Regions from separate parts of the Paraglaciecola aestuariivivens genome, predicted to be linked through region 1. Evidence: predicted binding sites of a transcription regulator. Region 1 holds the regulator's gene; the other holds the start of a gene.
What was found. The regulator FliA, encoded in region 1, starts transcription of late flagellar genes. The targets are predictions, from matches to a motif close to CTAAAGNTNNNNNNNNNNNNGCCGATA.

Region 1 (16,241 bases):
CGCAATATGTTCTGGGGTGCTACCGCAGCACCCCCCCACTATATTGACTAAGCCCGACGCCGCCCATTCTTTAATATGCTCGGCCATTTCATCACTTTCTAAATCATACTCGCCAAATTCGTTAGGTAAGCCTGCATTAGGATGAGCCGACACTAGGCACTCAGCCACTTGCGATACTTCTTCTACGTATTGGCGCAAAAGATCGGGGCCCAGTGCGCAATTTAAGCCAAAAGAAAACGGCTTAACATGGTTCAGTGAGTAGTAAAAAGCTTCGGCTGTTTGTCCAGATAACGTTCGCCCAGAAGCATCGGTTATGGTGCCAGAAATCATCAAAGGTAAAGAAATTTGCATTGATTCAAACACCTCTTGAATAGCAAAAAGTGCCGCTTTGGCATTTAAGGTGTCAAAAATGGTTTCTAACATTATGAGATCGGCCCCCCCTTCGATTAAACCTTGGGTGGCTTCAATATACACCTCTACTAGTTCATCAAAGGTCACATTACGTTTACCCGGATCGTTCACATCAGGAGAAATTGACGCAGTGCGACTGGTTGGCCCTAATACACCAGCCACAAAACGGGGTTTCTCTGGGGTCTGTTGGGTAAATTTTTCGGCCGCTTGTTTGGCTAATTTAGTGGCTTCAATATTGATCTCTTTAGCCAATGATTGCATGGCATAATCCGCCATAGAAATAGAGGTAGCATTAAAGGTGTTGGTTTCTATGATATCTGCACCTGCCGCTAAATAAGCGCAATGAATATCATAAATAATCTTAGGTTGGGTTAACACCAACAGATCATTATTGCCCTTAACATCTGTGTGCCAGTCTTTAAAGCGGGTGCCACGATAATCTTGCTCTTCTAGCTTATGCGCTTGGATCATGGTGCCCATAGCGCCATCCAATAATAATATCCGCTCTTTTGCGGCATCTAATAGTTGTTGGTTAGCGGTTGTGTGAGTCAATGTTTTTCCTTAATTCGGCTTGGCTAGTCTGACAACTGGGTTAAATCATAAGGCGTGGTTTGGTAAACATAATAGTTAAGCCAATTAGTAAATAACAAACTGCCATGGGCGCGCCAATTAATCACTGGCGGTTTATTTGGATCATCATCAGGGAAATAGTTTACTGGGATTTGTGGTTGAGCATTAGTTGATAAATCTCTTAGGTATTCTTGTTTGAGCGTTTGTGCATCGTATTCAGGATGACCAGTCACAAAAACCAAACGTTTATCTTCTGAGGCAATAATATAAGCCCCACCTTCCTGTGATTTAGCCAAAACATTTAATTGGGGTATAGCTTGGTAATCCGCTAGGCTAATTTCACCATATCTAGACTGAGGAGCATAAAACTCTGAATCAAAACCACGTAACAGTTCATCATGTTCATTTTGCACAAAGTGTTTATACACTCCGCTTAACTTATGCTCACGAAGCGCTCTATTTTTACCAAAATAATGATAAATAGCAGCATGTGCGGCCCAGCAAGAAAACAAGGTTGACTGCACATGCCTGCGAGCCCAGTCCATGATCACTGTCATTTTGTCCCAATACTTCACATCTTGATACGCTAAATGGGCTAAAGGTGCGCCTGTTACTATTAATCCGTCATACTTTTTACTGGCAATATCATCAAACTCCACATAAAAATTGTCCATGTGAGCAGCTGGGGTATTTTTAGGTGCCTGATTATCGATACGAATTAAATCGATATTAATTTGTAGCGGTGTATTGGATAACAAGCGTAAAAACTGTTCTTCGGTTTCCATTTTATTGGGCATCAAATTCAAAATGCCCACTTCCATAGGTCGAATATCTTGCGTCGCAGCACGTTGACTATCCATAACAAAGATATTCTCATTGTTAAGCACATTTTGAGCAGGCAAGTTACTTGGAATTCTAATAGGCATAATGGCTCCAAGGCAAAAAGTGATGGTTTTAAATTTGGCTTATCGCCTAGCAAATGTCAACATCTTTACGTCTAGACGTCTAAAAGAATTAGTATGTGATATAACTTTTATATGAAATCTGTATAAGACAAAATCTAAATCAACGCCAGTAGCTGACGTTAAGAGGAAAATTGGTGAGGGTTATTTAGAACCGCGATGCAAATTAAATAACAATTCTGCTTCTGCTGATGGAATACCGCATTCTTGCATCACGTCTTCAATGCTTGCGCCTTGATTGATCAATTTGGCTGCATTGCTGTAAAAGCGCACTTGTGGATCTTGCTCTGCTAGGCTTTGCTGGGCAGCTTGTAGCTTTTCCACATCCTGCACTAATGCTTTTAAGCGTTTACTTAGGCCAAAGTTTCCGCTGCGCATTTCGTGCAACTCGTGATTTAATTGGGTGTTGTGATTGTTTAACTGTTCGAGTTTAGTTTGTTGCAGCTCGATTTTTCCTTGGCTTTCGCGCAAGCTTTGTCTAAGGCTTTTTATGGCTAAAACACATCCAATAGACAAACAAATAGCAAATAGGCTTAACAGCAGAGTAAGGCTCATAAAGTTCTCTTGTGGTTCTGTGCCACATTAATTGCCAAGTAAAATTCACCAACTATCTGGTTAAACTGCATAAACATGAGTTTTAAATGTTGGTAATTTCGTTCCATTCATCGTCGCTGAGTAATTTATTTAAATCAACTAAGATCAGTAATTCACCATCTCTATTACTTACCCCTTGAATAAACTTAGCGCTTTCTTCTGTGCCTACATTAGGCGCGCTGTCTATTTCAGAAGAGCGCAAGTACACCACTTCAGCCACGCTATCTACCAAAATTCCAACAACTTGATCTTCTGACTCAATGATCACTATACGTGTGCTATCTGAAATATCAGAAGAAGGTAAACCAAAACGCGAGCGGGTATCAATAACTGTAACAACGTTACCTCTTAAATTAATAATACCTAACACATAATCAGGGGCACCAGGAACAGGTGCAATTTCGGTATAACGTAAGACTTCTTGCACTTGCATTACGTTAATGCCATAGGTTTCATCACCTAATTTATAGGTTACCCACTGCAAAACTTCATCGCCATTTGCAGCTAATGTATTGCTTGAATCTCTAAGGTCATTCATTCCTAATGCTCCGGCCTCAATGGGCTAATCGTTGCTGCTTAAACCTTGGCTTAACATACTAATCATCTGTTGTACGTTAACCAAGGCACACATTTTCTTTTTTATCATGCCAGATAACCAAGGGCGACTGCTTTCAACATTTCGCCATTTTACATCCTCTGGTAAAAGTACTTCAGTGGTCACTAAGCTTTCACAAGCCAATCCCCAACCACTTTCTCCTAAGAGTACAAGGTATTGATAATTTATCGAGTCTGCCAGCTTATCGACTGAAGTTTTTGGCATCACCCATTTGGCTGTATCTACAACGCTAAACTTTTCATCTCGGTGCAATAATACGCCTTTAAACCAGGCTGGCTTACCAAATATTGGACTGGTATTTTGCAGTTTGTGTATGCCACCTAACTCCATTAATGGCACTGCTAAGGTCATACCCGCCACTTCAAATAATAAAACTTGAAACTCCTCAGTGGGAATAACTGGCTTTATGATCGATTTTGGCTTTTGTTTGACCTTATTGTTGTTTTCGACTTGTGGCTCAAGAACTTTAACCACTTCAATCGCTTTCTTTGGGGCGGGCTCAAAAGGCTCAGACCTAACAGAAGGCGCGGTATTAAGAAGTTGTTCAACCGATTGGCGTTGTGCTTCTTCAATAATGGGCTCGTCAGTCAAAAGCGCTGACATATAATCTTCCATTACATCTTCATTAGCAAAAGGGCTTTGACTCACAGTTCTTTGTCCAAACTTTGTAAATAGGTTAAGAGTTTTGCATAGGCAAACACGCCTCTGGATTTTGGCGCATAAACCGAAGGGGGACTTTGCGCCTGACTCGCGTCTCTAAATCGCGTGTCTATAGGAATTAACCCTCCCCAAACATGTCCTTGGTGTGTACGTTTTAGGGTGCTGTATGAGCCTGTGGCAGCTTTTACCCTTTTATCATACATAGTAGGGACTATGGTATATTTAAAGCGTGTCGCCAAGGATTTTTGCATTATTTGCATAGAGTTCAGCATCCTGTCTAAGCCCTTTAGGGCTAGAAATTCTGTTTGAACTGGAATAATCACTCTGTCAGATGCCGCCAATGCATTGATCATTAAGACTCCAAGCACAGGAGGACAATCTAAAATAGCATAGTCAAATTCGTCTGCGATAAGCCCTAAAGCATGTTTTAGAATCAATCCCATACCCGACTGCGTACCTAGCTTTCTGTCTAAGGTAGCCAGGGCCATAGAAGCAGGTAAGACATACAAAGACTCTAAACTTGTAGGTTGCAAACAATTCAATAATTGCTCTTTGCTAAGCGACTTGCCCGCCACAAAAACATTATACAAACTGCTGGTGAGCGTCTCTGCATCTATCCCAAAATAATAACTTAAGGATGCTTGCGGGTCGGTATCAATAAGAATGACTTTATGGCCAGCCTGTGCGAGCAACCCGCCCATAGTCACAGTAGTAGTGGTTTTACCTACGCCACCTTTGTGATTAGCAACTGTCCAAACTTTCACAGGATCACCCAATACACTGATTGGCAGACTGAAAGAAATGTTGTTTTCTTTCGTTCATACCCTTCAATTAATTCAGTCACCCCATTACTCCACTATCACTAAGCTAAAATTTCTTTTTTGATTTGATTTGCCATCTCAACAATGTCAAAACTTGCTTCTGAAATTTTGTTAATGGTCACCGCAGCTGGCATGCCATATACAACCGAGCTTTTTTCATCTTGAGCCCAAATTTTGGCGCCTTTGTCTTTTAATGATTTACAACCATCTTTGCCATCTGTCCCCATGCCAGTAAGAATAATGGCTAACACATTGCCGCCATAAACGTTGCCAAGTGACTCAAAGGTCACATCTACGCTGGGCTTATAGGTTTCACGGGGAAATTTTTCAGGCTCAGAAATCAAAACCCTTGGTTGGCTAGGACGACCTTCTAAGGTCATTTGTTTTCCACCAGGTGCTAAATAACATGTTCCTGCTTGTAAAATATCGCCGTTTTCGGCTTCTTTTACTTTAACTTCACACAGTTCATTTAAGCGTTTAGCAAAAGCTTGGGTAAAAGTACCGGGCATATGTTGCACCAATACCACTGGCACAGGAAAATCAGCCGGTAGCTTGGTTAAGATTTGCTGGATGGCCACAGGCCCACCCGTTGAGGTACCAATGCCAATACAGCCGCACTTGCCAGATGGCAATGAACTTTGGTTAACAGTATTTGCAACAACGTCTGCAGCTTTAGTGACTTTTTCAATTTGTGCACGCCTACGCAAAGCAGACAAAGCGGATGATTTGGGTTGACTATAATCGTTATTCTGCGAGGCTTGTTTGCTACATAAAGCTTTCACCCTATTTTGCAATAAGGTCACCGCATCTTTTTTATTACGAGCAATATCTTCGAATTTTTTCGGTAAAAAATCTACCGCCCCAGCATCTAAGGCATCAAAAGTAGATTGCGCCCCTTCATGGGTCAAAGATGAAAACATGATAATTGGCACAGTTTTGTAGGCCATGATGTTTTTGACGGCCGTAATTCCATCCATTACCGGCATTTCTACGTCCATGGTTACAACATCAGGGTTTAACGATTTTACTAGTGCTAACGCCTCTTCGCCATCTTTGGCTTCTCCCACTACCTCTAACTCAGTATCTTCTTCAAGTATCTGCTTTATTCTGCGGCGAAAAAAAGTTGAATCATCAACAATTAAAACCTTGTAAGCCATTCTCGCCTATTTAACCTTTATTAAACTTATTATATTTCTAGGCGTTTTATAACACCGCCCGACTAAGATTTTTTGTTGGCGTACCGCTTTAATAGTCCAGGTACATCCAAAATTAGGGCAATTCCACCGTCACTGGTAATGGTTGCTCCCGCCATGCCTGGTGTACCTTGTAACAATTCATCTAGTGGTTTTATCACCACTTCTTCTTGTCCAATTAATGCATCCACCACAAAGCCTAGTTGTTGGGTGCCAATTTGTACTACCACCACATGACCTTTAGACTTATCAATCTCAACTTTACCTTTAGACAACCATTCACGTAAATAAAATAGTGGTATCGCCTTCGAGCGCACTATCATAGTTAATTGTCCATCAACTGTATTGGTTTTTTGCATATCAACGTTAATAATTTCGTTAACTGAGCCTAAAGGCAAAGCAAAAGTTTGATCACCAATTACAATCATTAAGGTAGGTAAAATGGCTAAAGTAAGGGGCACTTTAATTTCTAAAGTAGTGCCTTCACCAAGTTTAGAATTTATATTAACCGAGCCATTTAACTGATTAATTTTGGTTTTAACCACATCCATGCCCACACCACGACCAGAAACTTCTGATATTTCGGTTTTGGTAGAAAAGCCTGGGGCAAATATAAGGTTAAACGCCTCAACATCTGTCATTCTAGCGGCAGAATCGGCATCTAACACACCTCTTGAAATAGCTATGTCTTTTAACTTTTCAGGATCCATGCCTTTGCCATCATCAACTATGGTCAGCAGTATATGATCCCCTTCTTGCGAAGCAGATAGCTTAACAGTGCCCATAGTTGGTTTACCGGCAGCCTTGCGCTCTTCTGGCATCTCAATGCCGTGATCCACTGAGTTGCGGACCAAATGCACTAGGGGATCAGCAAGCGCTTCAACTAAATTTTTGTCTAAATCTGTTTCTTCACCTTCAAGCTCTAAGGTAATTTCTTTCTTTAGGGTACGAGCTAAGTCGCGCACAACACGAGGAAAACGTCCAAACACTTTTTTAATGGGTTGCATGCGGGTTTTCATAACCGCACCTTGCAAGTCACCGGTGACAACATCCAAATTTGCTATGGCTTTGGCCATGCTTTCGTCATTCACATTGGTGCTTAAACTTAACAAACGGTTTCTGACTAAAACCAGTTCGCCCACCATATTCATAATTTGGTCTAAACGTTTAGTGTCTACCCTAACTGTGGTTTCAGCTTGTGGTGCAACAGCGGTTTTCTTTTCTTCTTTCTTGGCCGCTATTGGTTTGGCTTCAACAGGCTTTTCTATCGGCTTGGCTGGCTGAGCTGACGCTTTAGGTGATTCAGCTTTAGGCGCTTCTGGAGCTTTGGCTGCGGCTTTAGGTTCAGGTTTAGCTGGCCCTTGACCTTTTCCATGCAATTCATCTAATAGCGCTTCAAATTCATCATCAGTGATGTCGTCATTTGTTGAAGTATCTGGGCTTTCTTGTGCAGCTGTAGAGCTAGGCTGATTGTCACTGGCTTCTTCAGCACTAAATTGGCCTTTGCCATGCAACTGGTCAAGTAAGGCTTCAAACTCATCATCACTGATATCTTCATCTGAAGATTGGCTGTCTGCCTGCGAAGCTGTGCTAGATTTACCAGGCGCAGATTCACCATGTAATTCATCTAACAGGGCTTCAAATTCATCTTCACTAAAATCTTCCGAATCACCTGTGGCTTTTGATTGGTCTTTTTCAGCCTCAATAACTGGGGCTTCAGTCACCTCGGGTTGCGCTTGGGCTGAACTGGCTTCATCTGCTGATTCAGGTTGACTTAATCGGGTTAAGGTATCAATTAAGCTTTGCTCTGCTGGCACTAGGGGTTCGCCAGCTTTAACATTATCAAACATTTCTACCACTTCGTCAGTGGCCTGTAAAATAACGTCCATTAATTCTGGGGTTAGCGTGCGTTGCCCATTGCGCATAACATCAAAGACATTTTCCGCACCATGACAAATATCTACCAGCTCTGTGAGCGATAAAAATCCCGCGCCACCCTTTACCGTATGATATCCCCTAAAAATCGCGTTAAGTAAATCCGCGTCTTCAGGGTTATTCTCTAAATCAACGAGCTGTTCTTGTAATTGCTCCAAGATCTCTCCAGCTTCAACTAGAAAGTCCTGTAGTATTTCCTCGTCAACATCAAAAGCCATTATTTAGCACCTCTAAAACCCAAGACTTGAAAGCAAATCATCTACGTCGTCTTGATCCGACGCAACGTCTTCCCTACTGTCGGCATCTAAAATAGGACCTTCAGCTTTTACCTTATCGGCTTCTTTCTTAGATTTGTTAGGTTTTTCAACGACCTCTGTCTTTTCTTTGGCATCAGCCTTGCCAAACACTGTTAACATGTAGACTAAATTGTCTTCGACCTCTTTAACTAATTCTATGACTCGTCTTATGACTTGCCCGGTAAGATCTTGATAACCTTGGGCCATTAACACTTCGGTTAATAAATTAGTTAAAGTGGCAGAATCTTCACCACTGGCTTTTAAAAATCTATCAACTTGTTTAACTAGGGTATTAAACTCACCTAACTGCAAGTTTTTTTCCATTAGCTTTTGCCATTCAGGGGCGATTTCAGCAATTCCTTGCTGCAACTTTTCGGCTATAGGCATACAAGAATCCACTAAATCCATGGTTTTGTTTGCCGCTTCTTCAGTGGTTTCAATGACGTAAGTAAGACGAGTTTGAGCGTCGGGGATTTCCTCATTGGTCATATTAATGATACGAGGATCGAGCTGAAAATTATTTAAAGAATCATGAAGTTGACGGGTTAACTTGCCAACCTCAGCAAATAATTCAATAGAATTTTGGGCGCCAGCAGCGTCTAATAGCTCTCTGGCTTGCTGGTTTTCGCCCTTTTCAATTAAGCTGACTAATTTCTTAGCATCTTCTAAAGAAATGGGCGCAGAGTTTAAGGCAGTCATACAGTCTTTCCTCGTAATCAGGTGAGTCTGAATTTACCCTAGACGTTCAAATATTTTGGCCAGTTTTTCTTTAAGCGTGGCGGCGGTAAAAGGCTTAATCACATAACCGTTAACGCCAGCTTGAGCTGCAGCTACGATTTGTTCCTTTTTCGCTTCAGCAGTTACCATCAAAACAGGAATATGTTTCAAGCTTGCATCAGAACGAATCGCTCTAAGTAGGTCGATCCCCTGCATTCCTGGCATATTCCAATCTGTTACTACAAAGTCAAAGTCACCTTGCTGCAACATAGGCAATGCTGTGCTGCCATCGTCTGCTTCTTGTATATTAGTAAAGCCAAGATCTTTAAGTAAGTTCTTGATAATCCGTCGCATTGTTGAAAAGTCATCAACAACTAGGATTTTCATATTCTTATCCAAAACTACCTCCGGTGAGAGTTTTAATGCTTAACTTAAAACCCAATTTATTGTTATTTTAATTTTCGTTTGTACGCCAATATTGCATGCGAGCTTTAAGCTTCAACATGGCCTGGCTATGTATTTGACTCACTCTGGATTCACTCACATCCAGCACTTCACCTATTTCACGTAAATTTAATTCTTCATCATAGTATAAGGACAAAACAATCGCTTCACGTTCTGGCAAAGTAGTAATTGCGTAGGCTAATGCTTTTTGAAACGACCCTTGTACTAAATCTTCAAAAGGCGTATCTGAGCCTTTAGTTTGCTCTGTACTGACTACGTCTTCCGTTACTCCTAGATCTTCCATGCCAATGATTTTACCGGCATTCACCTCATTTAACATTTGGTGATAGCTTTCAATACTGACTTGTAGCTTCTCTGCAACGTCTAAATCACGAGCATCACGTCCCGTTTCGCGCTCAACTTGATTAATTGCTTCGGTAATGGCGCGCCCGTTTTTATGTACAGAGCGCGGAGTCCAATCCCCTTTGCGTATTTCGTCTAACATTGAACCACGAATACGAATGCCTGCAAAAGTTTCAAAACTTGCGCCTTTGCTGCCATCAAAATTACGCGATGCTTCTAATAAGCCTATCATGCCTGCTTGAATTAAATCATCTACCAAAACACTGGCTGGTAATCTAGCCATAAGATGATGCGCAATACGCTTCACTAAAGAAGCGTGTCTTTCAACTAATTCGTTCTTGTCAGCTAATTGCTGATAAGCCGCAGCTTTACTGTTCACCTGTCTTCGCCCACTGCTTTTTTAGATACAAGTTGTTCAAGAAAAAATTCTAAATGCCCACCAGGTTGATTGGGTATGGGCCACTCCATGGCTTTTTTAGCTAATCGTCTAATGGCCATAGAAGCGGGTGATGTAGGAAAAGCTTCTACTATGGCTTTTTGTTTTCTAACTGATTTTCTTACATTTTCGTCAAATGGCACCACTGCCACTAACTCTAATGCCACATCTAAAAAGCGATTAGTTACTTTGGTCAGTTTAGAAAACAGTTCGTCACCCTCGCGCATACTGCGCACCATATTGGCAACAATTTTAAATCTAAAAATTCCGTGCTCTTTATTTAAAATTTTAATTAATGCATAGGCATCGGTTAACGACGTTGGCTCATCACACACCACCATCATGATATCTTGTGAAGCTTTCGAAAAGCTTAATACCATATCTGAGATGCCGGCTGCGGTATCTACAATTAACACATCAATTTGCGATTGTAGTTCGCTAAAAGCCCGAATTAACCCAGCATGTTCAGTAGGGGTTAATTCTGTCATAGATTGACTGCCAGAAGTTGCAGGCGCGATTTTTATGCCATAGGGGCCTTCAACCAACACATCATCTAAGGTGCACTCTCCCGATAATACATGGGATAAGTTTTTTTCAACTCTTAGGCCAAGTAACACATCTACATTGGCTAAGCCTAAGTCGGCATCTAGCACCATGACTCTTTTGCCTTGTTGAGCAAGAGAGATCGCAGTATTCAGGGTAACATTGGTTTTACCCACGCCACCCTTTCCGCCGGTCACGGCTATTACTTTAATTAATCGAGATTGATTCATTCTTCTTAAGCTACTCGCTTGGTCCTCAATCATACTGCCACTGCTGCTTTATTAACATTATGGCTGTTAGTATGAATTAAACCGAATTTTTTATAAAGCTTCGCAGCACTAGTAATCAAAAATTTTGTGCTTGCAACTTGTAGGTCTTCTGGTACACGTTGACCATCAGTTAAATAACAAATTTGTAATTTGTTTTCTATTGCCACGCTTATTACTTCTCCTAAGCTGTAACACTCGTCTAACTTAGTCAATATACACCCATGCAGAGAAACCTGTCGATATTCATTTATAGTTTGTTGCATAACACGATATTGACAGTTTGCTTGCATCACTAAATATTTTCGAATATTAACACAAGCATTCTGATTTATAGTATCTAACTGTTTGATTAGTCTAGCATCTTTTTGACTAAAACCAGCGGTATCAACTAACACTAAACGTTTATTTCTAAATTGATAAAGTAAATCTGATAAATCGTTAGAGTTTTGTGCTTGTTTTACCTGACAACCAATAATTTTTCCGTAAGTGGCGATTTGCTCAAAGGCTCCTATTCGATAGTTATCTAGCGTAATGATAGCTACTTGGTCTGAGCCGTATTTCTGCGCAGCTTTGGCCGCTAATTTTGCAATAGTGGTAGTTTTACCCGTACCTGTTGGTCCCATCAGTGCAACCACCCCAGGCTGAGCTAGAATATCGTCATCTTTAGTTTGTAACTTATTGGCTAATAATTTTAATAAAAATAACCATGCTTGCCTTTCGTCAGCTGACTCAGGGGCATAAGACACCACTTCTTCTGACAGAGATTCTGAAATCCCCATTTGTTGTAATCTTTGTAATAAATAGCCGTGCATGGGGTGTTTACGGTTTTTTTCTTGTTCAATCAGACCTGAAACTTGAAATTGCAATAAGTTGCGTAATGAAGATAGCTCTTGACGCACTTCTTTAATTGCATTGGATTCGCTTTGATATTGTGTTGAGTTGGTTTGGCTGCTGGGATTTTTGGCAAAACGCTCTGCCTGTATAGGCGCAGCTTGCTCATTAACCGACTGTTGATTAGCTTTTGATTGCTTTTCTAGCAAGGCTTTTAAACTATCAGGGGCAGAGTCACCAATAATTTCACTTAGAGTAGGAGTTGGCGCACTAGACTCAATCTGCGAATTCACCTTTTGGCTAGCGGGTGTAAGAGTCGACTCAGGCTCTTTATCGTAAGCCGCAACTATTTCAATGCCATCAGCATGTTTTTTATTTGACATGATCACCGCATCTCCACCAAGTTCATCTTTAACTTGCTTGAGCGCTTCACGCATGTCCTTGCCATAAAAACGTCTGATTTTCATATTTACTCCTCGTGTAACACCTTAAGTATTCACTTTGTGTCAGATTATTGACCCACTGCACTGACGATTTTTATTTGTTTGTCGTCCGGAATTTCCTGATACGACAACACATGCAATCCATTCACTGAGTGTTTTAAAAACTTCGATAGCACTGGCCTTAACATGCCAGATGTCAGTAATACTGCTGGCTCGCCAGCTAATTCTTGTTGTTGAGCGGCTTCATTTAATGAACCTTGAAGACGTTCTGCCAACCCTGGCTCTATGCCAGCCCCATCCGCTCCACCTGCTTGTAATGACTGGTGCAACATTTGTTCCAACTCTGGAGCTAAGGTAATAACAGGGATTTCTGCAGCTCCACCGTTAATTTCTTGAATAATGAGGCGTTTTAAGGCGATACGTACAGCCGAGACCAATACATCTGGATCTTGACTCTTAGGTCCAAACTCACACAAGGTTTGTACAATTGAACGCATATCGCGAATTGGTACCCCTTCGTACAACATAGTTTGTAGCACTTTCACTACTGTACTTAGCGGTAGAATATCTGGTACTAAGCCTTCAACTAATTTAGGACTGTTTTTAGCTAGCAAATCTAACAATTGCTGTACTTCTTCGTGCCCTAATAATTGATAAGCATTATTGGTTAATAGCTGACTTAAATGCGTAGCTACCACAGTAGCCGCATCTACTACCGTGTAACCTAAGGTTTGAGCATGCTCTCTTTGACTGGCTTTAATCCATACCGCATCTAAACCAAAAGCCGGATCTTTAGTGACTTTTCCGTCTAATTTGCCAAATACTTGGCCTGGATTGATGGCCAGTTCATCGTCATGGCTCAGCTCTGCTTCGCCTACAGTCACCCCTAACATAGAGATGCTGTAGTTATTTGGGCTTAAATCTAAATTATCTCGAATATGCACAGGAGGAATTAAAAATCCCAATTCTTGCGAAAGCTTTTTACGCACCCCTTTAATACGGGTTAGTAACTCTCCACCTTGGGCTTTATCCACTAAAGGAATGAGGCGATAGCCTACTTCTAACCCTATGGTATCTACATGTTGCACATCATCCCAACCCAACTCTTTGATTTCTGCGGGTTGCTGACTTTGACTAGTTGCAGGGGCAAGCACTTCTGGTTGCTGAGCGAGTTTTTGTTTACGCCAATGTAAATAATAAGCATACCCCCCCACTAAGGCACTAAAACCTAAAAAGGCTATGTTTGGCATGCCTGGCACTATACCCATTACAAATAAAATACCTGAAGTAATATATAGCGCCTGCGGATTACCTAATTGTTTAGACAGCTCGCTCCCCATTTCTTGGGAATCGTTTTCGCGGGTTACAATAATAGCGGTGGCAACCGATAACAATAACGAAGGAATTTGTGCTACTAAGCCATCTCCTATGGTCAATAGGGTATAGATTTCTACTGCATTACTAAAGGTTAGATCGTGCTGGATGATCCCAATAAACAACCCGCCTATTATGTTGATCAACATAATAAATAAACCGGCTATGGCATCACCTTTCACAAATTTTGAGGCACCGTCCATTGAGCCATAAAAGTCAGCTTCGCTAGTAATTTCAAAGCGGCGTTTGCGGGCTTCGTCTGCGTCAATAAAGCCCGCATTTAGATCCGCATCTATTGCCATTTGTTTACCTGGCATGGCGTCTAGAGTAAAACGCGCGCTTACTTCAGATATACGCCCTGCACCTGCGGTTACCACTTTAAAATTGATGATCAATAAGATGGCAAACACCACTATACCTACGGCATAATTTCCGCCAATTACCACTTCACCAAATGCCTGAATTACCTTTCCTGCCGCGTCGCCCCCTTCGTGCCCTTCTAGTAATACAATACGGGTTGAAGCAACATTTAATGCCAAGCGCAAAACGGTAGCGATAAGCAAAACCAAAGGAAAAATACCAAAATCCACTGGCTTTTTAGTAAACACAGAAACCAAAATCACCATTAACGACAGGGCAATATTAAAGCTGAATAAAATATCTAAAAGAAAGGCCGGCATGGGCAAAATCACCATGCCCATAATGGCTAATAACACCAAAGGTGCGCCTAAACCTGAGGCGATAGATTTTACTTGGCTGCTATCGAAGCGATTTAAATAGGAGGCTAATTGCATAAACGAAAAATTGACGCTTTGTTAGAGTTAATCTTATTAAAACAAGACAAAGCAACTAGTACGCCAAGTATGAAATTTATAAGGGTTTAATTTGCTAACCGGCAAATAAATTACGTTTCACAGCTTAGCGTCTTAACTCAGGAGGGATAGGCAAGTTAGTTTTTAAAGGTTTAGGACGCTTACCTTTACCTTGTTTAAAGGCTTTAAGTTGATAAACATAAGCCAAGACTTGTGCCACTGCCATAAACAGTTTTTCAGGAATTTCATGATCCGCTTCAGTAGAGTAATAAATTGCCCTAGCCAGCATAGGTGAAGCCACAATAGGTACGTCATGGGCGGTAGCAATAGTTCGGATATGCATGGCCATTTCGTCTACCCCTTTGGCCACTAAGGTAGGCGCGCGAGTTCCTAATTGGTCATATTTTAGTGCCACTGAGAAGTGAGTGGGGTTAGTTACCACCACATCTGCATTAGGTACTTCTTGCATCATGCGATTTGCCGCGGCTTGATATTGTAATTTACGAATACGACTTTTAACTTGAGGATCACCATCGGCATTTTTGCGTTCGTCTTTAACTTCTTGCAGTGACATTTTCATTTCTTTGTTGTGCTTGTGGCTTTGGTAAGGCACATCAAAAATCGCAATAGGGATCAGGGCGCAACACATAATTAAAAATCCCCAAGCAATCAGATCCATGGCATGGAAAAGGTTGAGGGGGTACAGTTCTAAATCAAGGTGCAAGGCTTCGTCTTCAAACATAATTAAGGCCACATAAGCCATAGCGGCCACCACCACAAATTTGGCTATGGCTTTAAATAACTCCACCACACTGTTCATGCCAAACATACGTTTAAACCCTGCTATAGGACTAATTTTTTGTGCTTTAGGGGCGGCAGAATCCCAAGTGAAGTTATAGCCACCTAGGGCAATGTTTCCATAAATACCCGCAGCAGTCACAATGAGCATATACAACAACACTGGCCAAGTGATGGTTTCAATGGCAAAACCCCAGGCTTGAAACATGTGAGTCCAATCGTAGGTTTCATCACGGGACAAAGTAAAAGTTCTTTGGGTCACTTTAAAAATGGCCGTGGCGATTTGCGATCCCATAATTAAAAAACAAATGGCGCTGGCAATTAATACCAAGGCAGTTGACAACTCTTTAGATCGGGCTATTTGACCTTTCTTGCGGGAGTCCTCAATCTTTTTGGAGGTGGGTTCTTCGGTTTTTTCATTTGCATCAGACACGTCTTACCTCCTCAAGGGCATACCAACACTAATTGGCACATCATGTTTTGTGCTCTATCCCACATAATTTCAAAGTGGTGTGTTAGGTTGTCTAGGGTTAGCCAAATAATTAATAAGCCCATAATTTGGGCAATGGCAAAACCAATACTAAAAATATTGAGCTGAGGCGCGGCTTTAGTCATTACCCCAAAAGCTAAATTCACAATTAATAACGAAACTATTGGGGCAAGCGACAAGGTAACAGCCGAGATAAACATCCAACCTGCCCAATGGGCAATATCTCTAAATTGCTCAGGGGCAAACCAGGCTTGGCCTATGGGAAAGGCCTCAAAACTCATAACAACCATGCGGATCATGGCTAAATGCCCATCTAATGCCCAAAACATTAAGGTGGCCAAAATTAAATAAAACTGCCCCACTGCTGGCACATTGATCCCATTGACCGGATCAACAATAGACGCAAATCCTAAACCTGTTTGCAAGGCAACTATCTGTCCTGCTAAAACAAAGGTGTTTAACACCATATTAGAAATAAAGCCTAAGGCCACACCTATGATGATCTGCTGGATAACCAACAAAAATGTTCCGACAGAAAAGACCTCTTGCACTGGCACAGGGGGGATCACCGGCATAATTAACAAAGTTAAAAACAGGGTTAATAAGGCTCTGGTGGTCGGCGCTACACTCTTTGCACTTAAGCCCACCATAGAAGCAAACAAG
Region 2 (16,241 bases), on a different contig from region 1:
AGTCTTCCGCTTGGCGCAAAATATCTTGTTGTTGAGCAAAAAGTTGCGCTTCATTTTGCGACTCTTCTTGCTCCAATTCTGGCTGTGCCTGGGGCGCAGCTTGAGCGCTCGGTTCAGCATGGACTTTTGGTGCTTCTACTTGAGGAGCTGATGGCGTTTGTTGGGCACTTGTATCATTTTGGATTTGTTGCGCCGGCTCGCCCGTTTCAACTTTGTTTTCTACTGACAATTGAAGGTCTGTTAAAGGCGCAGCAGGGGCTTTTGTAGCTGGTGAAGAATCCGACTGAGTGGTCATTGCCTCTGCGGCAAGAGACGCTATATCCAGTGGCGTTAAGCTTAACCCTTTAGGGCAAAATGCCAACATTCTTAACAGTGTCATTTCAACACCGGTTCTAGCATCAACCGCATGCGGTAAATCTTTTTTGCCGGCTAAGGCAATTTGATATAACAACTGTACATGCTCTGCAGGAACAGCCTTGGCTAGTTGAAAAACCGCGCGCGCAGAAATAGTTTCGAGTTTACAAGCATCAGGCACAAATTGGGTTAAGGCAACTTGATGCAATAAACTCATAATTTCTGCTAGCACTAAGGCAAAGTCTGGCGCTTGCTGTGCCATATGCTCGACTTGCTGCATCACAGTTTCACTGTCTTTTTGCAACACCGCATGCACTAACTTGAGCACCTGATTTTTATCCATCAAGCCCAACATATCGGTTACAACTTGCAAGCTTACTTGCCCATTGCCTTGAGCAATGGCTTGATCTGTCAGGCTTAAAGCATCACGCATACTGCCTTGAGCAGCTCGTGCCAATTGGGCTATAGATGGTTTTTCAAATTGAATTTGTTCTTGCGTTAACACATGCTCAAGTTGTTGAGCAATTTGACTACGCGATAGGGCTTTTAAATTAAATTGTAAGCAGCGTGACAAAATGGTTACAGGCAACTTTTGTGGATCTGTGGTTGCAAGTAAAAACTTAACGTGTGGAGGCGGCTCTTCTAAGGTTTTTAATAAGGCATTAAAGCTGTGTTTAGACAACATATGTACCTCATCTATGAGGTACACCTTATATCGTCCTCTACTCGGCTTATATTGCACATTGTCGAGTAGTTCGCGGGTGTCTTCGACCTTAGTTCGCGAAGCGGCATCGATTTCTAGTAAATCGATAAAATTACCATTTTCAATTTCTTGGCAAGTACTACATTGTCCACAAGGCTTAGCACTTAAGCCTTGTTCACAGTTAAGACTTTTTGAAAAAATCCGGGCAATAGTGGTTTTTCCCACTCCGCGGGTGCCAGTAAACAAATAGGCATGATGTAATCTATTGTTATCAAGGGCATTAGATATGGCAGTGACCACATGTTCTTGTCCAACAAGTTCGCCAAATCGATTTGGGCGCCATTTTCTTGCTAAAACTTGATAACTCATTGTAATTGACTACTCGCCTTCAAAGTCACAAATTGAATAACTGGTGACACCACAGTCCACGAGTTTTTGCTCGCCGCCTAAATCGGGCAGTGAGATTACAAAACCTGCGTGTTCAACTATACCGCCTAAACGTCTGATTAGGTTAGCTGTGGCGATCATAGTGCCACCTGTTGCTAATAAATCATCTAACATCAATACTTTTTCGCCTGGCTTAACCGCATCTTTGTGAATTTCTAAGCAGTCTGTGCCGTATTCAAGCTCGTAACTTTCGCTGATCACTTCACGTGGCAACTTTTTAGGTTTACGTACAGGAATAAAACCAATGCCTAATTCAATGGCTAGTGGCGCTCCAAACAAAAAGCCGCGGGCTTCTGTGCCTGCCACTTTATCAAAGCCCATTGGGGCGTAATGTTTTAATAATAATTCTATGGTAGCTGAGTACGCTTTGTGATCTTCTAAAACAGAGGTCACATCACGAAACATTATCCCTTTTTTAGGATAATCAGGAACGGTTTTAATAACCGATTTAATATATTCGGCGGGCACGAAATTCCCCGTAAATTAACAATTAACTAAATAAAATAAGTTGCTGAAATTAAAGGTAGAAGACAAACCAGCCAAGTATTACATGCATTAATGGCAAAGCTAACAACACACCAACAGCGGCAAAAAAGTAGCCCCAATTAAATGGGTCTTGCAAACTGTTATTATCTTGCATAAGAACACTCCAGACTTAGGGGTAAACACCCTTGTTAAACAACTAAACGAAGGCGCAGATGTTAATCCAAAGTTAGACAAATTGATAGTCTTAAAAGCCCGCTTTATTATGCACCAGCAATCAAAACTTGTTGCTCAAGCAGTTGTTGCAACACTTCTTTTATAGAATCTTGCAGCTGTTTAGGGCTCAATTGAGGCATAGATTCAGCCATTAAGTCATTGAGTTGCATAAGATTCATTTTGCCATTTTGGATAATACTGTTGAGTAAAAAAGCCGAAACCGCATTGAGCAGAGAAAATTGTACTGCGTCTTCTGCGTCTCGGTATACCACTAGGTATATTGGCTCACTTGGTTGGCTGGGTTGAAACTCTTGGCTGATTTGATGCACAGGATACTCATAACTAACTAGGCTAGCCAACTCAGAAAATTGTACCCATTCTATGCCTTGTTCTGGCTGCCAAGGTCGCTGTTGTTGATCCGATTGACGAATACTTACATCTAACTCTAGCCATTCGTAATGCGCCAACTGGGCTAAAAATACGGGATCTGCAGCTTTTAGCTCATAGCTATTGCTAAGGAACTCCACAAACTCTTTACTGATATCCACAAAGAATGGTGAGCGGCACTGGTGTTTTGAGAAAAACTCGCGTCCTAGTCTAAGCCACTCATCTTGGCTATAGATAGATTTTAATACCGGAAAGCCACTGTCTAAAAACCCCATAACATTGTTAAAAAACAATTCTCGGTAAATCTTAAGCCTGCGATCTTCGACTCCCAGTGTAAATTCCTGATTATCTGGATCTTTAAGATGTTGCATAAAAGCATGTTGAATGGTTTTAAAAGATTTCATTAGGCAGATTGTTTAGTAAGTGACGCGGCTTTAACTTGATTTTGTATCTGTCTAATTCTTTCTACTTCTTCAAGAAGCTCAGTTAAGGGAGGAAAATTAAAATCTCGCTCTAACAAAGTAGGAAAGACTCCATGTATTTCATACGCTTTTTGCAATAATTGCCAAACTGGCTCTATCACATCGGCGCCATGGGTATCGACTTTTAGGTCTTCTGCTTCATCATAGTGTCCGGCTATATGCCCATAGACTATTTTACTAGTTGGCATAGCCGCCAAAAATGCTTCTGCATCGTAACTATGATTAATTGAATTTACATAGATATTATTCACATCAAGTAACATTAACGCCCCTGACTCTTGCAGAATCGAAAGGGTAAACTCCTGTTCACTCATTTGCTGGCCGGGCGCCGCGTAATACGACACATTCTCTAATAGCAATGGTCGCTCTAATATATCTTGAACTTGTTTAATTCGCGCCACCACATGTTTTACCGCTTCTTCGGTAAAAGGAATAGGCATTAAGTCATACATATGCCCTTCACCAGAGCAATAACTTAAATGTTCGCTGTAATACAAAATTTGGTGACGATCTAAAAATTGCTTAACTTGTTTTACAAAGTTCACATCTAAGGGCGCTGGGCTGCCAATAGATAAAGACAGTCCGTGACACACAAACTTTGCTTGAGCTGTCATTTGGGCAAGTTGCTTTTGATACTGGCCACCTAAGGGGATCCAGTTTTCGGGCGCCATTTCCCAAAAATCTACAGCTTTAGGCAAACTAGGTAATAACTGATCTAGTAATTCTCGGCGTAACCCCAGACCCACACCCGATAGTTCTTTATTTAACATGAGCCTACTCTGTTAAAACATAAAAGCCGACTTAGGTCGGCTTTTGTACATGGCAAAATATCCATAACCTAAAGATTACCTTTAAGCTTGGCCACCACATTTACCTTCACCACATTTTCCTTCTTTCATGGCTTTGGCTGCATCTTTGGCTTTTTTCATTTTGTCGGCACCACATTTGCCTTCGCCACATTTGCCTTCTTTCATGGCTTTTTTGGCTTTATCTGCACCGCATTTGCCTTCGCCACACTTGCCTTCTTTCATGGCTTTTTTGGCATGCTCAGCACCACATTTACCTTCGCCGCACTTGCCTTCTTTCATGGCTTTTTTGGCATGCTCGGCACCGCATTTACCTTCGCCGCACTTGCCTTCTTTCATAGCTTTTTTGGCATGCTCTGCACCACATTTACCTTCGCCGCACTTTCCTTCTTTCATGGCTTTTTTGGCTTTATCAGCACCGCACTTACCTTCGCCGCACTTACCTTCTTTCATGGCTTTTTTGGCATGCTCGGCACCACATTTACCTTCGCCGCACTTACCTTCTTCAGCTTTTTGCATAAACCCCGATTCTAACGACTGAACGCTAAAAGGATTTTGATTGGCATGAACACCAGCAGAAGCAAGTGAACCTATAACCACAGCACCAAGCGCCGTAGCGATACTATTTTTTTTAATTTGTTGCATGTTTAACGTCCTTACATTAGTTAACCGAAGTCTTAGAGCTAAACTAGGGTTGGATCACACTGTTTTAAATTGCAGTATATTAGACCTAAGCGCTTAGCAATTTATTTCAGTTTTTACTCGAAAGGCATAAATAATCGACCAAAAATGCTTTTTTTGCGCTCAACAACGGTTTAAATTTTAAACAGCCTCTTCGTTTTCTTCACCTGTTCGAATACGTACAACTCGCTCTACGTCTTGAACAAATATTTTACCATCACCAATTTTGCCGGTTCTGGCGGTATTCATTATGGCTTCTAAACAACGATCAACCTGATCATTGGCCACCACCATTTCTACTTTCACTTTAGGCAAAAAATCGACATTGTATTCTGCCCCTCGATACAATTCTGTGTGGCCTTTTTGTCGGCCAAAGCCTTTTACTTCAGTGACTGTCATGCCACTTACGCCTACTTCTGATAAGGCTTCTCGTACATCATCCATTTTAAAAGGTTTAATTACAGCTTCTATTTTTTTCATATTTTTGCTCTCGATATTCTAGCTTAATTGAATTTGGTGACTAATCGTAAATAGTAGGTATAGGTACGCGTTTATGTTGAGTTTTGTTATAGATAGCTAATAACTTAGCGCTAATGTCTGGTGCGACTGCTTTGCCCTCTAAAAAATCATCTATGTCGTCGTAACTCATGCCTAGGGCGACTTCATCGGCCTTTTGTGGCGTTAAACTTTCTAAATCAGCTGTGGGGGCTTTTTCGACTAAGAATGTGGGGGCACCTAAATGTAATGCAATCTGCCGAACCTGGCGTTTATTTAATCCAAATAAGGGGGCTAAATCACAAGCTCCATCCCCATACTTGGTATAAAAACCTGTAATATTTTCTGCAGAATGATCGGTTCCCAACACTAAACCATCTAGCAGCCCCGCCACTTGATATTGGATCACCATACGAGCACGCGCTTTTACATTGCCTTTAACAAAGTCACATTTGCTTGGGTTAGTAGGCAACATGCCAACTTGCTCTAGAGCTTGCTGAGTTTGTTGATCTATGGCATCAGCTCCTGGTTGCACATTCACGGCAATACTTTGACTAGGTTGAATAAAGTCAATGGATGCTTGGGCATCAGCTTCATCTGCTTGCACATTATAAGGCAACCTAACTGCAATAAATTGATAACCAGATCCTTGTTGATTTAATTCGTCCACCGCAATCTGCGCAAGTTTACCTAAGGTGCATGAGTCTATTCCGCCACTAATACCCAATACCAGTGTTTTAAGTCCACTTGTTAATAATTGGTTTTTAATAAAATTTACGCGTCGGCTAATTTCAAAATCCACATCAATCTGTGGCAAAACCTTCATTTCTTCAATCACAGTGTTGGTTTGCATCTTCTCTCTCAAAACTCATAGGCTCTTAATTTAATGGGGCTAAGTATTTGATTTGCAAGCTGAGTTACCAAGTAATACAGCTGCTTCTCCATCCTAGCAAGATGTAAGAGTGAAATTCTATGCTTTAGCATAAAAATCGCCAATTTAATTCGCATTGTATTGCTTAATTTACTCGATAGCCTAGTTAGATTAGGTTGAATTCAAAACTCTATTGCTATTATTTTCAAACACAGCTTTAATTGTTGCCCTTGCTAGTTAGCTAATTCGCCCCTAAAACCATGGTTTTATAGGCAAAGGATCCTTCTTGAAAACATTTACTTGCCAATGTGGCAACACCTTACATTACGTTAATAGCCGATGTATCTCATGTCATTTAGAAATTGGTTTTATTCCTGAGGATGTGCAGCTCAGTGCGTTTACCACTAATCAATATGGTAATTTACAAGCTTCAAGCAATGGTAAAGTTTACCGAAAGTGTAAAAACTACGCTGAGCGAGATGTATGTAATTGGATGATCCCATTTGACGACTCCAGTGAGTTTTGTGATTCATGCAAACTCACTGAAACCATACCTAACTTAGACGAGCCCAATAACTTAACTTTATGGTTTAGAGCTGAGCAAGCCAAACGCCGCTTACTCTATACCTTATTAAATCTAAAGTTACCCGTTGTCAGTCGTGCGGTTGATCCGCAACATGGCTTAGGGTTTGACTTTTTACTGGATCAAACCGAAGACCAATTTGGTAACGAATTAACCATAAAAAACTTTGTCACTACAGGTCATGCAGCTGGGTTAATTACCATCAACCTTAATGAAGCTGACCACAGTAGTAGAATACAAATGCGAGAAAAGATGCAAGAGAGCTATCGCACGCTTTTGGGTCATTTTCGTCATGAATCAGGACATTATTACTGGGATAGGTTAATAGCCAAAAGTGACAAGCTTGAGGAATTCCGCAGATTATTTGGCGATGAACGCTTAGATTATGTGCGTTCAATGCAAAACTATTATGCCAATGGCCCAGATAAAAATTGGCAAAACGTATGGATCAGTGCCTATGCCAGCATGCACCCGTGGGAAGATTGGGCTGAAACTTGGGCCCATTACCTGCACATGGTAGACACCCTAGAAACCGCAAGTGACTTTGATTTTAGTATTTCGGGCAACAAAATTGCTAACCCAACTATGCATGACCAAAGTCGCCATGACCAAATTTATACTGCCAGTAGTTTTACTCATATGTTTAACGACTGGTGTCAGCTCACTAAAGTGTTAAACGCCCTAAATCGAAGTATGGGGTTAGAAGACGCCTACCCCTTTGTTATCTCGATTTCAGCCTTAGATAAACTGCGCTTTGTGCACGAAGTGGTGCTTGACCTTTAAAAATACTCTAGCTATTTAGTCGGTTTTTCCCAATCAAATCTGGGTAATCGACTAAAAGCTTTTTTGAGCCCTTCATTCCAACGCTTTTGGATTGACTTATACATAACACTATTAGTGGTTAATACGCTGTGATAAGGCGCTTCTATTTTACCTTCAGTATGAATAGCCAACTCTATGGGCGGCCCCACCGAAATATTACTGCGGATAGTTGAATCAAGAGAAATCACTGCACACCTTGCGGCATCTTCTAATGAGGTATTTGGGGTGATAAATCTATCTAATACAGGTTTGCCATATTTACTTTCGCCAATTTGTAAATAAGGGGTATCTTGCGAAGTAGTGATAAAATTGCCTTGCGGATAAATTAAAAAAACTTTACTAGCTTGTCCGTCAATTTGCCCACCCAATAAAAAGCTCGACTCATTGCTCGTTTTTGATTTAGCCATGGCATCGGCATGACGACTTTGCTCAATTTGACTTAGTTGGCCAATATACTGCGCTACTTCGTGCAAATATTTACCCTTACTTATATCAAACTTAACATGAGGATCGTCTAAGTCGCGTTTTATTGCATTTATAACCGCTTGCGAGGTGGCTAAACTGCCCGAAGTTAATAGGGTTAATGAGCGATTACCTTCAAACACAAAATTCGTCATTTTGCTGTAAGTGGCTACATAATCAACTCCAGCATTAGTTCGTGAGTCGGATGCCAGCACTAAGCCTTTTTTTAAATTAATCGCTAAACAATAGGTCACGTTTTTTCTCTTTTAAACTGGAATAAGATCCAAAGCATAGGTTTTAATGTCAGCTTAGTATTTTGAAACCAGCGACAAATAAAAACAACTGAAAAATCACAGGATTTCTTTTAATCAAACAAGAGTTACGTATACTGAAACCGCAACTTTTTTGGGTTAACGGAGTACAAATGGCAATTCGTTGGGACAATTATGAAGTGGGTCAGTTTTATGACGAACTGATCAAAAACAAATCTATACCTAGACCCCATGCAAAAGCATTGTGTGACTATTTACATGGACTGACAGATTCCGAAATCAAAGAATACAAAGCGGCGGCAGAGTCGGCTATTCAGGTGATGGGCATTACCTTTAGAGTGTATAACGATGAAGAAGGCTCAATAGACCGCGCATGGCCCTTTGATATAGTGCCCAGATTAATTGAATTAAAAGAATGGCAATATATTGAAAAGGGCTTAAAGCAAAGAGTCAAAGCCTTAAACATGTTTATTGATGATTTGTACAATCAGCAAAACATCATAAAAGATGGCGTTTTTCCAGCTGAGCTACTCAAAAAATCCAAAAACTTTTTGCCTCAATGTAAGGGGTTTAGCCCACCTATGGGCATTTGGGCACATATTTGCGGCTCTGATTTGGTCAGAGATCATAAAGGCGATGTGTATGTATTAGAAGATAACCTAAGAGTGCCATCGGGTGTGTCTTACATGCTTGAAAATCGTCAAGTTATGAAACGGGTGTTTCCTGAAATGTTTGAGCAATACAACATTTTACCTGTTGATAACTACCCTTCTGATTTGTATGACATGTTGGCCAATATGTCGATGCGCGACATTGACGAACCAGAAATAGTGGTGTTAACGCCAGGCATCTACAACTCCGCCTATTTTGAACATGCCTATCTAGCCCAACAAATGGGTGCAGAACTCGTGGTGGGTGACGATCTAATTGTGCAAGACGACAATTGTGTTTATATGCGAACCATAAGTGGGCTAAGCCGAGTTGATGTGATTTATCGTAGAATAGACGATGATTTTCTTGATCCTGAAGTTTTTAATCCTGAGTCAACTTTAGGGGTGCCAGGTTTAATGCGAGCATGGAAAGCTGGCAATGTTGCCCTAGCCAATGCGCCAGGTTCAGGCGTGGCCGATGACAAAGTGGTGTACAGTTTTGTACCGCAAATAATTGAATATTATTTAAATGAAAAAGTGATCCTGCCAAATGTGCCCACCTATCGATGCCATGTCGAAGAAGAGCGGCAGTACGTGTTAGAAAACATCGAACAAATGGTAGTAAAACCGGCCAACGAATCTGGTGGCTATGGCATGTTAATCGGCCCTCACAGCGACAAAAAAGCCCATGACGAATTTCGCGATTTGATAAACAAAGATCCACGAAACTATGTGGCCCAGCCTATGTTATTACTTTCTACAGCTCCCACTATGGTTGACACCAAAGTAGAAGGACGGCACCTAGATTTACGTCCGTTTATTTTAAGTGGTAAACAAACCAAAGTAACCATGGGCGGCTTAACTCGGGTGGCCATGGTAAAAGGCTCAACAGTAGTCAACTCTTCTCAAGGTGGTGGCAGTAAAGACACCTGGATAGTAGACATGGAGGGAGAATAATTATGTTATCTCGAGTAGCCAGTAATTTATGTTGGATGGGACGTTATCTTGAGCGTGCCGAGAACACCGCTAGATTAATTAATGTCAACACCAATTTATTGTTAGATCTGCCTAAAAGCATAGTTTTAGGTTGGGAGCCAATAGTTGATATTATTTCAAATCGCCAACAGTTTTATAACGCCTATCAACAGGCCAGCGAAAAAAATGTTATTCATTTTATGGTGGCAGATGCAGAGCATGCAGGATCCATAGTGAGCTCATTAAACGCAGCGCGAGAAAACGCCCGAACAGTCAGAGAAATTATCCCTCGAGAAGCATGGGAGCAAATAAACGAACTATATTTATTTGCCAAATCGCATGGTCAAAAGGCAGAAGTTAGACGTTCTCGCTACGAGTTTTTATCAGAAATTATTGAGTCTATTCAAAAAATCACCGGCATTTTAGTTGGCTGTATGACGCATGACGAAGCCTATCAATTTATGAAAATCGGGCGTAATTTAGAACGCGCCGATATGACCACTCGAATTATCGATGTGCGTTCAGCTTCACTATTGCAAGAAACCGAAACTGAGCAATCCGCTTTTGAAAATCTACAATGGATGAGTGTTTTAAAGTCATTAACAGCTTATCAAATGTATCGCCGCGAAGTCCGTTTACGGATTCGCCGTTCAGATGTTTTGAAGTTTTTACTTTTAGAGCAGCGCTTCCCTCGTTCGCTTCTACACACACTAAAACAAGTGGCGGATTGTGTGGCGCAATTACCTAATAGTGAAAGAACTTTGAGTGAAATAATGTTAGTGCAAAGTCGATTATTAGAAGCCAATCCACAAACACTTATACAAGACAAATTGCACGCCTTTATTGATGACATGCAACTTGGTTTAATCAAAGTTTATAACCAAATACAAGATACCTACTTTTAATTCAGGCTTAGATTCAACTAATTAAAAAGTAAGACCCAATATACAAGGAGTAAAAATGCGCTTATTGCACACTATGCTGCGGGTTGGTGACTTAGACCGAGCTATTGCGTTTTATACAGAGGTGTTAGGTATGAAGTTACTACGTAAAAGTGAGAACTCAGAATACCAATATACTCTGGCATTTGTAGGTTATGGTGAGGAATCTGATCACACTGTATTAGAACTCACCTACAACTGGGGAAAAACCGACTATGAGCATGGTAATGCCTTTGGTCATATCGCCATTGGAGTGGAAGATATTTACCAAGTATGTGACTTAATCACAGCCAAAGGTGGAGACCTTTATCGCCAACCAGGGCCAGTTAAAGGCGGGCAGACAGTGATCGCTTTTGTACGAGATCCAGATGGATATGCCATTGAATTAATAGAACGGAAATAAAACAAACGATGAAATATTTTTTTATGGGATTATGCATGCTGATCTCGGGTTGCCAAGTAATGCCAATTAATGACTCATCAATAGCAGCTAGTAAATCAACTATTTATAAGCCTTTAGTGATTGCCCATCGCGGCGCTTCGGGCTATTTACCCGAACATACTTTAGAAGCTGCCACTTTAGCCTATGCCCAAGGTGCCGATTATATTGAACAAGACCTTGTGGTGAGCAAAGATCTGCAGCTAATTGTGTTACATGATATTCACCTAGAAACTGTGACAGACGTGGCCCTAAAGTTTCCTAACAGACAGCGTAAAGATGGGCGATTTTATGTGCTGGACTTTACTTTAGCTGAACTTAAAACCCTAAAGGTGCATGAGCGAAAAAATGCTAAAGGCTCACCGGTATTTGCTAAACGTTATCAAGGCAATGCAGAGTTTAGTATTGCCACCTTCGACGAGCAGATTGAGCTTATCGGCCAATTAAATCGCCAATTTAACAAAAACATAGGCTTGTACCCTGAAATTAAGTCGCCCAGCTGGCACAGAAAACAAGGGGTAGATATTAGCCAGTTAGTTTTAGATAAATTACGCGCACATCAACTCGATGATGCCAGCAAAGCTGTGTATGTTCAGTGTTTTGACTTTAACGAGACCAAACGCTTACGTCAGCAATTAGGTGCTAAAGTAAAACTTATTCAATTGATTGCCGACAACAGCTGGAATGAATCGAGCAATGATTATACTTATCTAACTACCCCTGAAGGCTTAAAAGAAATCGCCAAAGTCGCTCAAGGCATTGGCCCTTGGATCCCGCAGTTAGTGGATTTACCCACTCAACAATCCACTGGCCTAAGCAAGTTAGCCCATGAACTAGGTTTAAGCATTCATCCTTACACTTTTAGAAAAGACAGTTTACCTAAAAATGTTTCGTCGTCAGAGGCGCTAAATATGCTATTTAAAATTGAAAAAGTGGATGGGATCTTTACCGATTTTACCGACACTGTGGTCACCCATCTAGCCAATTAATCAGTTATAAAAAAGAGCTTAAGCCATGCAATCAACTCTAGATAGCCAAACCCTACGTCAGCAACTTAATCAAGCTACAGTAAAATTAGGGGATATAAAAAAACAAGCCAAAGCAATCAAACAAGATCACCAGTTAGGCTTAAATTTATGGGCAACAGCGCAGCTTAATTCTAGACTCTTAGCTGTACTAATTTTTGATAAAAAGCGCTTAGAAATACACCTAATAGAACAGTTAGCCGCCGACATTTTGTCTCATTCAGAAGAACAGGCCTGTCAGCTAGCAGATTGGTTAATGGCCAATCAATTAATGAAAAGCAAAGCCACAATTGAATTATTGCAAACATGGCAAAACCACAACAATGCGTTTTTACGTCGCTTGTATTGGTATCATCAGGCGCGTTTACGCTGGATGGGACAAACACCGCCCAACAACAGTGCAGAGCTGTTATCTATCTTAGAGCGAGATATGGCTAATGAAGTACCTGTGGTTCAATGGGCCATGAATTTTTGCGCGGCGCAAATAGGCATTTACCAATCCGAGCTCCGTCAAAGATGTATAGCCCTTGGAGAAACAACTAAATTGTATAAAAATCAAAAAGTCCCCAAAAATTGCACACCAAACTATTTACCAGAGTTTATAAGAATTGAAGTGGAGAAAAAGACCTAGCTTTAGAGCTTTGGTAGCAGGGATAGGCATACTGATTTTTAGCCAAAAGCGAGTTTTATTTAGGGCATAAAACTCGCTATAAATTGTTTTCTATTAAGTCAGGCAGTTTTAGCTTAGCAAAGAACTAACCTGCTTTTAGGGCTTAGTCATTCTTATCACTACCCTGCGATTTTTAGCCCGGCTAGTTTCATTGGTATTAGCAGCTACGTGTCTACGTTCACCATGGCCAGTTATGTCTATGCGCTCAGGTGACACTCCCATAGAGCTAAAGAAATCTTTAATTTTCTGTGCCCTTTTAATGGAAATTTCTTTGTTGATGGCACGGCCACCATAACTATCGGTGTATCCATCTAGTAAGACCAATTCTAAGTCGGTATCTTCTTTTAAGTATTCACCTATCATGGCCAAACGTTTTTGGGAATATTTGGTCAGTTCAGTATTATTAAATTGATATGTCAGTACTGTGTAAGCAATATCTTGAAAACTGAAAGGCAATAAGTTGGCAACGCATTGGGCAAATTCTTGATAAGGCTTAGCAAAGTTACTGGCATTTAAACCAACTGCCACTTTGTCGTATTCATTGTACCAATCTTGGTAATAAATGGTTGGCCAGAAGCCTTTTTCTAGCTCAGATAACATTGTCCAGGCTGCTTGTTCGGGTAAATCGCCATTGTATTGTTTACGAATAGTCATATCGGCAATATTGCGTTGCACCTTTCCCGGCATCCACTTAGGCGGCACAGAATAAACCGCAGCAACGCCATAAGATTTGGGCAAACGCAACATATCTAGCTCAAATTCCATATTTAGCTGCTTTGACGCCATACTGCTAAACATGGCTTCACCGTAACCTGGCAAAGTATGGCTTAAAGTACATTGCAAACGACTAGCATCTTTAAGTTGCCACATAGAGTCTTCAACATTAGCGTTATATTGCCTTAATGCAGCCGCGACATGGTTAGAGATTAACAACATGCCAATGCACAAAGTTGAAGTGAAAATTTGTTTAATCATGAATAACTAGCCCCCGCTACTAGCTAGTATATCGGCCAAAATCCAAAAAGATTAAAACTAAATTTATTTCTTTATAATTTAGCTGCAAAGGATTAACCCAAGCTTTAGGCAATTTACACTAGCTACTGGTTTAGAACCTTGCGATAATTAGCCTTCATACAAGATTAAAAGGTTTCCATGTCAGTTTCATTAGAATTAAAAAATCGTTTTAGAGGATACTTTCCCGTCATAGTAGATGTTGAAACCGCGGGATTTAATGCTAAGAGTGACGCTTTATTAGAAATAGCCGCAGTCACAACCAAAATGGATGCCAATGGTTACTTTCACCCAGACAAAACTTTTCACTATCACATAACTCCTTTTGAAGGGGCCAATTTAGAAAAAGCAGCCTTAGACTTTAATGGTATCGATCCTTACTGTGCTTTACGTGGTGCGCTAGACGAAACCGAGGCTTTAAAAGATTTATGTAAAAACATTCGAAAAGAACAAAAACAAGCCGACTGTCAACGCTCTGTAATAGTGGCGCACAATGCTGCTTTTGACCAAGGCTTTGTTAATGCTGCCATTGAGCGTAGCAAGATTAAGCGTAGTCCTTTTCACCCATTTGTTTCTTTTGATACCACAACTTTAGCTGGCTTAGCCTTAGGCCAAACCGTTTTAGTAAAAGCCTGTATGGCTGCCGGTATAAGCTTTGATCAAAATGAAGCCCACTCTGCCCTCTACGACACCCAAAAAACCGCTGAGTTATTTTGTTTTATAGTTAATAAATGGCAAAGCTTAGGTGGTTTTCAAACTGCTCCAGAGCCTTAATAATACGCAATTAAATTTTAATTAGGACAGCCGTTATATTTTCAGATAAATATATCGTATGGCTAATAAGCTAGAAAATTTTAGATAAGGTCATCAAATCAGCTGAGCCTTTACTTCAATATAAAACCATTAACTCCCCCCATAGTTGCAATGTTTTTTTAGCCACGGAATTAGACCTAAGTAACGAATAGCAAACAAAAAAAATCCTATGATAAAAATCATAGGATTTAATTTTAGCTTAAAAGTTATTAAGCCTTATATCGCTTAACACTTAGCTTTGGTGGCCTAAGTGTTAACTTTAATTTTTAAAGCTTGTCAGCATTTTCGCTTAGGTAGCTTGCAACGCCTTCTGGGCTATCAACCATACCTTTAGAGCCTTCTTGCCAACCCGCTGGGCAAACTTCACCATGTTCTTCGTGGAAGTTAAGTGCATCAACCATACGTAACATTTCGTCAATGTTACGACCTAAAGGAAGATCGTTTACGACTTGGTGACGAACATTACCCGCTTCATCAATTAAGAAAGAGCCACGGAAAGCTACACCTGCTTCTGGGTGCTCAACGTCATAGGCCTGACAAATTTCGTGTTTTACATCAGCAACTAGGGTGTACTTAACTGGGCCAATACCACCTTCGTTAATAGGAGTATTACGCCATGCGTTATGGCTGAATTGAGAATCGATTGAAACACCAATGACTTCTACACCGCGCTTAGCAAATTCTTCGTAACGTTTATCAAAAGCGATTAACTCTGAAGGACAAACAAAAGTAAAATCTAGAGGATAAAAGAATAATACTGCTTTTTTACCTTTAATTGCTTCGCTTAGGGTAAAGCTATCTACAATTTCTCCGTTTCCTAATACAGCAGCTGCAGTAAAATCTGGGGCCGGACGACTTACTAATACACTCATTTCACTTCTCCGTTTAAGGGTTGGGGATCTTAAGCTTTAAACAAAACACCTAAGACGATTTCTAGTTTGAATTCTAATTAAGACATATAAGTACAAATCACTAAAAAACAACATTTAAAGTTAAATTAATTTCATTAAATAGCGGATTTTAGCTTAATTAAAGACAAAGTTACCTTGAGTTGTTTAATTATTCATCTTGACCTTTATGCAAATAACAATTATTCTTATTTGCATAACGATTAATGAGGTGTTTATGTATATTTGTGTTTGCCACGGCATCACCGACAAAGCCATAAAAAAAGCTGTGATAGAAGACGGTGTGGGCAATATGCGTCAATTAAAACAACACCTTGCCGTTGGAACACAGTGTGGTAAATGTGTACAAATGGCACAAGTGATCATAGATAATGCAGTTATAGACGAATCTTTGTTTAAAGAAGTCAGTTAAGCATTTAAAAATTAACAACAAAAAAGCCAGTCAAAATTGACTGGCTTTTTTATTGCTTAAATCAAAATCTAGTTATTGAACATAAGCTTCATTGGCTTTAACCGTAAGCGGATGATATCCGGCTTTTGCCTCAGCAAAGGCTTTTTGCGCCATGATTTTACCTTCAGGCGTTTTTGCCAATGCTCGATACAAAGGTTTAACTAATTTATTGCGGCCAATGCTCGTTAAATAATCATGCAAACGCGTAAAGGCTGGTGTGTACCAATTATTAACACTTATCAGTAACCAACTATGGGCAATTTCGTTATTCTGACTTTGAGTTAACTGCATGGC

Region 2: the regulator FliA is predicted to act here: its motif matches at 13,769-13,795, upstream of ACVCDT_RS14855 (flagellar protein MotY).

What each region holds. Positions count from the first base shown of each region.
Region 1 is NZ_JBRKBA010000004.1:165,269-181,509, reverse strand. Features, by position in the region: gene ACVCDT_RS07720 (homocysteine S-methyltransferase family protein) at 1-963, opposite strand, end outside; gene metA (homoserine O-succinyltransferase MetA) at 987-1,907, opposite strand; gene ACVCDT_RS07710 (DUF2802 domain-containing protein) at 2,088-2,498, opposite strand; gene ACVCDT_RS07705 (chemotaxis protein CheW) at 2,581-3,075, opposite strand; gene ACVCDT_RS07700 (chemotaxis protein CheW) at 3,100-3,801, opposite strand; gene ACVCDT_RS07695 (ParA family protein) at 3,798-4,577, opposite strand; gene ACVCDT_RS07690 (protein-glutamate methylesterase/protein-glutamine glutaminase) at 4,676-5,791, opposite strand; gene ACVCDT_RS07685 (chemotaxis protein CheA) at 5,854-7,980, opposite strand; gene ACVCDT_RS07680 (protein phosphatase CheZ) at 7,993-8,757, opposite strand; gene cheY (chemotaxis response regulator CheY) at 8,791-9,174, opposite strand; gene ACVCDT_RS07670 (RNA polymerase sigma factor FliA) at 9,230-9,961, opposite strand; gene ACVCDT_RS07665 (MinD/ParA family ATP-binding protein) at 9,958-10,824, opposite strand; gene flhF (flagellar biosynthesis GTPase FlhF) at 10,821-12,128, opposite strand; gene flhA (flagellar biosynthesis protein FlhA) at 12,173-14,272, opposite strand; gene flhB (flagellar biosynthesis protein FlhB) at 14,397-15,521, opposite strand; gene fliR (flagellar biosynthetic protein FliR) at 15,533-16,241, opposite strand, start outside.
Region 2 is NZ_JBRKBA010000012.1:14,394-30,634, forward strand. Features, by position in the region: gene dnaX (DNA polymerase III subunit gamma/tau) at 1-1,426, opposite strand, end outside; gene apt (adenine phosphoribosyltransferase) at 1,436-1,972, opposite strand; gene ACVCDT_RS14790 (hypothetical protein) at 2,022-2,144, opposite strand; gene ACVCDT_RS14795 (HvfC family RiPP maturation protein) at 2,251-2,994, opposite strand; gene ACVCDT_RS14800 (HvfB family MNIO-type RiPP peptide maturase) at 2,994-3,842, opposite strand; gene ACVCDT_RS14805 (HvfA family oxazolone/thioamide-modified RiPP metallophore) at 3,924-4,523, opposite strand; gene glnB (nitrogen regulatory protein P-II) at 4,701-5,039, opposite strand; gene nadE (NAD(+) synthase) at 5,080-5,907, opposite strand; gene ACVCDT_RS14820 (zinc-binding metallopeptidase family protein) at 6,212-7,291, shown strand; gene ACVCDT_RS14825 (proteasome-type protease) at 7,303-8,046, opposite strand; gene ACVCDT_RS14830 (circularly permuted type 2 ATP-grasp protein) at 8,217-9,671, shown strand; gene ACVCDT_RS14835 (alpha-E domain-containing protein) at 9,674-10,594, shown strand; gene gloA (lactoylglutathione lyase) at 10,650-11,033, shown strand; gene glpQ (glycerophosphodiester phosphodiesterase) at 11,093-12,058, shown strand; gene ACVCDT_RS14850 (DNA alkylation repair protein) at 12,084-12,725, shown strand; gene ACVCDT_RS14855 (flagellar protein MotY) at 12,861-13,700, opposite strand; gene rnt (ribonuclease T) at 13,917-14,549, shown strand; gene ACVCDT_RS14865 (peroxiredoxin) at 14,855-15,460, opposite strand; gene ACVCDT_RS14870 ((2Fe-2S)-binding protein) at 15,714-15,908, shown strand; gene ACVCDT_RS14875 (M1 family metallopeptidase) at 15,981-16,241, opposite strand, start outside.